2 regions of the Balneola vulgaris DSM 17893 genome follow, and region 2 is predicted to be linked to the other one. Evidence: riboswitches for the same ligand, from Rfam matches in the RefSeq annotation. Region 2 holds a riboswitch; the other holds the start of a gene.
What was found. A riboswitch is a leader RNA that binds a small molecule or an ion and turns the genes downstream of it on or off. The one in region 2 is predicted to bind S-adenosylmethionine.

Region 1 (2,486 bases), 770 kb from region 2:
AATTGAGTGTTGTTGGATTGGTTAAACTCATTGGGAACCTCCTAAACGGCTACAGCAGTTTTAATGGCATTGAATGAGTGCTCGAAATCAGCAATGATGTCGTCGATGTGCTCGATTCCTACCGATACTCGAATTAAATCACCCGTTACTCCCGATGCATTTTGCTCGATTTCATTTAGTTGCTGATGCGTAGTAGAAGCAGGGTGAATGAGTAAGGTTTTAGCGTCACCAACATTTGCTAAGTGACTAGCCAATTCCACCTTCTCGATAAAGGTGCGCGCTGCTTCATAACCTCCTTTAACACCGAAAGTAAATACAGATCCAAAGTGGTCTTTTTTGAAGTAGTACTTTGCTCTGTCATGGTAGTCATGAGATTCTAAGCCGGTAAAGTTTACCCATTCAACTTGTTCATGATTGTTTAACCACTCAGCAAGTTTTAAGGCATTGCTGTTATGTCTTTCAACACGAAGTGACAGGGTTTCTAAGCCTTGTAGTAGTAAGAAGCTATTGAATGGAGATTGTGCAGCTCCGAAGTCACGTAAGCCTTCAACACGAGCACGGATAGCGAAAGCGATGTTACCAAAAGGTCCCTCGTCGCCAAATACTTCCCAGAAATTTAACCCATGATATCCAGGTGATGGTTCACTGAAGAGCGGGTAATTTCCATTGCCCCAATTAAAGTTACCTCCGTCAACTATCACGCCACCAATTGAAGTACCATGTCCGCCAATCCATTTTGTAGCTGATGCAGTTACAATATTCGCACCATGTTCAATTGGACGAACGATAGCACCACCAGCCCCAAAGGTGTTGTCGACGATTAGAGCGATTCCATGCTTTTGAGCAAGCTTTGATAAACCTTCAAAGTCGGCCACGTTGCCGCGTGGGTTACCAATCGATTCAACATAAAGTGCCTTTGTGTTTTCATCGATCAGTTTAGCAAATGCCTCGATGGTGTCTTCTTCAGCAAAGCGAACATCTATTCCTAAGCGAGGAAGCGCAACTTTGAATTGGTTGTACGTTCCACCATATAAAAATTGAGTGGAGACCACGTTATCGCCTTTCTGAGCTAAGGTGGAGATGGCTAAAAACTGGGCGGCTACTCCTGAACTAGTGGCAACAGCTGCAACTCCTCCTTCAAGCGCAGCTATACGCTTTTCAAATACATCCGTAGTTGGGTTCATGATACGGGTGTAAATGTTGCCGAATTCACGCAGTCCAAATAGGTTGGCCGCATGTTCGGTGTTTTTGAAATTGTAAGAAGTGGTTTGGTAGATGGGAACAGCTCGTGATCCAGTTGTTGGATCTACTTCTTGTCCTGCATGTAGTTGTAAAGTTTCGAATTTTAAAGAACTCATTGTATTTGTGATTTTTGATTATTTGTTGAAATAAAAAAGCCCCTTTCGGGGATGAGTCCGAAAGAGGCATTACAAATACAAGCTCTTCGCACTCATCTTTCCATGCACTAGGCACGGCAGGATGTAGCACCTTTTTCATTGCATATAGCAATGAACGGTTGCCAAGGCTTCACAGGACCTGATCCCTCCACCTTTCTTGATGAGAATGCACGATGTTAAAGAACGAATAAAACTAACAGCCAATAAAAAAGTCCTTCAGATCATGCACTCCAAAGGACTTTTAAAACGATTTTGGTTATACCTTAGCCCTTTGTGTATATGTGCTTACAACACATCATACACATCATAGCTTGGTTGGTATATTGGCCAGTTAATTTCATTGCACAAATGTTAGGAGTAATTTTTTTTAGGTGCAACCCTAATTTTTTCGAGCATTAAAATTTAATTCTTATTGAGTTCTTTAAGCACATGTTCGATCGCTAAATCGAGCTGAGGGTCTTGCCCTAATAATCGATCTTTAAAAGTATTATCAGCTTCGATATCAGGCTTTACACCAGTCATTTCAAGGTTTTCACCAGTTAAAGAATACACTCCCCATGACGGTAAACGATAGAACGAACCGTCTACTAATCCTTTGCCAGAAGTAAAGATGATCCAACGATATGTTTCATTTCCAATCACGGTTCCTAAGCCTAGTTCTTTAAAACCGGCAGTTGTTACTTCGGCATCACTGAGCGACTGCTCATTGATCAATAGCACAATGGGTTTACTAGCAGGACTAAAATTCGGTTGCGGCGCTAATTCACCATCTCTATACGCCCAGTTTAGGTAAGGGCGCTGTGATAGAAACTGTAACACAGCGTCATGCACATTACCTCCCGTGTTATATCTTAAATCTAAGATGAGTCCATCTCTTGAATACGCTTCAGAAGTCATTTCAATGAGGAAATCATCCAGCGAGCCGCCACCCATATTTTTCATGTGAACATACGCGATACGTTTGTCTGATTGAGTGTCAACCCGGTGCTGGTTTGCATCCACCCATTCATCATATAAACCCGTTTTGATATTATTATAGGATGTAGGATGAATTTTAACAGTCTTTTCCTCATTGCCAGATTTAAAACT
Region 2 (2,486 bases):
TGAGCGAAAACCCTAGAGCTGATCAGAAACAATATCTAGATGTATTGTCATTCTCATCTACCAACCTGCTTTCGATTGTAAATGATGTGCTTGAGTACTCTAAAGCTGAAGCAGATAAAATTGAGTTAGAGCAAATTGATTTCCCATTATTGCCTCTATTAACCAACATCTATCAATCATTTTATAATCAGGCCATTAAAAAAGATGTATATCTGCGATTCGATCATGATGATAGAATTCCGGAATACCTTATTGGCGATCCAACTAGGCTTACTCAAGTATTGAACAACCTCGTTTCCAATGCATTAAAATTCACCCAGAAGGGAAGTGTTGATGTTGCGGTGAAGCTTGTAGACCAATCGGATGAGGAAGCACGTATATACTTTGAGGTGAAAGACACAGGTATCGGGGTGCCTAAGGATCGATTGGATACGATCTTTGAAAGCTTCAGCCAAGCAACTAAAGAAGTGCACCGTAAATACGGAGGGACTGGTCTTGGCTTAACCATTACTAAACGCCTTTTAGCCCTTCACAACAGTGAGATTAAAGTAGAAAGTGAAGTAGGTGTTGGAACTACCTTTTCATTCGAAATTGTATACAAAAAAGGAAAATACGACCATAAGAAGTCCTTTGACCGCAAAGAATTAGAAGCTTTAGAACCACTTCAAAATGTGAGTGCTTTGCTTGTTGAAGACAATCCGGTGAACATTCAGGTATTGAAAATATTCTTATCGAAATGGGGGATAGTGCCTACTATATGTGAAAACGGCATGGAAGCAATGAGAGAGCTTCAGAAGCAAAGCTTTGATATCATACTCATGGATCTTCATATGCCCATTAAAGACGGATATGAGACCACTTTAGAGATACGGGAGAAGCAAAAAGATCAAGAAAAGAAAACTCCTATCATTGCACTAACGGCATCCAATGTATTTGAAGAGCATAAAAAAGCCTATGATGTTGGGGTAGATACCATAGTGCCAAAGCCATTCGATCCTGTTACCCTTTATCAGATTATAGCAAAGTACACACGAAGTGCTCAGCATGGTTCTACCACGAACTGATTGAAATAGCGTTTAGCAGATTGGCTTTTGCATGAAAGCTTAGAACTCCTATATTTGCGATACATTTTAACAAGCTTATAAAGAAAGACTGAGGGAATGGGCCCTATGAAGTCTTGGCAACCATCACGCTAGTGAAAGGTGCCAAATCCCACTTATTTCATCATTGAAATAAGAAAAATAAGTGATATCCATCTCTTTCTCTTTCTTTTAGCGCAATTCCAGAAAGAGTGAATAACCACATTACAGAACTTCTACAGAAACGAGTATTGGTATTGGATGGTGCTATGGGCACTATGGTTCAGCGATACCAACTAACGGAAGATGATTTCAGAGGAAACCGTTTTCAGGAATCGGCCATCGACCTCAAGGGGAATAACGATTTACTTTCGATTACTCGCCCTGATGTAATCCAAGAAATTCATGAACAGTATTTAGAAGCGGGTGCTGATATCATTGAAACGAATACTTTTAGTGGTACAAGCATTGCGCAGGCCGATTATGCCTTAGAAGCGGTGGTTTACGAGATCAATAAAAGCTCTGCGGAAATTGCTAAGAAAGCCACTGATAACTTCACTAAAGCCAATCCTGATAAACCTCGATTTGTAGCTGGAGCCCTAGGACCTACCAATAAAACGGCATCCATTTCCCCAGATGTTAACGACCCCGCTTTCAGAGGGATTACCTTTGATGAATTAGTGCTAGCCTACAAAGAACAAGTAGAAGGCCTCGTTGATGGGGGCGTAGACTTACTGCTGGTAGAAACCGTTTTTGACACCTTAAATGCGAAGGCAGCGGCGTTTGCAATACAAAATGTGTTTGATGAGAAACAAATCACTAAACCTATAATGATTTCAGGTACTATCACCGATGCCAGTGGTAGAACCCTTTCGGGACAAACAGCAGAAGCATTTTTAGTATCTATGAGTCATGTACCGATGTTGAGTATTGGCTTTAATTGTGCACTAGGAGCCAAACAACTTCGACCTCATCTAGAAACACTCGCAAAGAAAGCACCGTGTTTTATAAGTGCTTATCCTAATGCAGGCTTGCCCAATGAATTCGGAGAGTATGATCAAGACCCTGAGGCAATGGGTCGTGAAGTGAAAGCGTATTTAGATGATCAACTGGTTAATATTTTGGGCGGTTGTTGTGGTACAATACCAGATCATATTCGAGAAATGGCGAGGCTTGCTTCTTCAGCTCAGCCAAGAAACATTCAAGTGTTGGAGGGCGCATCATGAAACCGAATCCAATTACACTAAGTGGTTTAGAACCCCTGATTATTACTGAAGACTCAAACTTTGTTAATGTAGGGGAGCGAACCAATGTTACGGGATCGAAACGATTTTTAAACCTCATCAAGAACAGAGATTATCAACAGGCTTTAGATGTAGCCAAAGATCAAGTGGAGGGAGGTGCCCA

Region 1: it holds a riboswitch for S-adenosylmethionine, as region 2 does, so the genes downstream of both, B155_RS0105420 (O-acetylhomoserine aminocarboxypropyltransferase/cysteine synthase family protein) here and B155_RS0102295 (homocysteine S-methyltransferase family protein) in region 2, are expected to answer to the same signal.

The regions. Positions count from the first base shown of each region.
Region 1 covers NZ_AQXH01000001.1:1,256,450-1,258,935, reverse strand. Annotated here, with positions in the region: gene B155_RS0105425 (OsmC family protein) at 1-31, opposite strand, end outside; gene B155_RS0105420 (O-acetylhomoserine aminocarboxypropyltransferase/cysteine synthase family protein) at 42-1,358, opposite strand; SAM riboswitch class I at 1,448-1,564, opposite strand; gene B155_RS0105415 (S41 family peptidase) at 1,800-2,486, opposite strand, start outside.
Region 2 covers NZ_AQXH01000001.1:489,563-492,048, reverse strand. Annotated here, with positions in the region: gene B155_RS13515 (tetratricopeptide repeat protein) at 1-1,064, shown strand, start outside; SAM riboswitch class I at 1,137-1,248, shown strand; gene B155_RS0102295 (homocysteine S-methyltransferase family protein) at 1,292-2,305, shown strand; gene metH (methionine synthase) at 2,302-2,486, shown strand, end outside.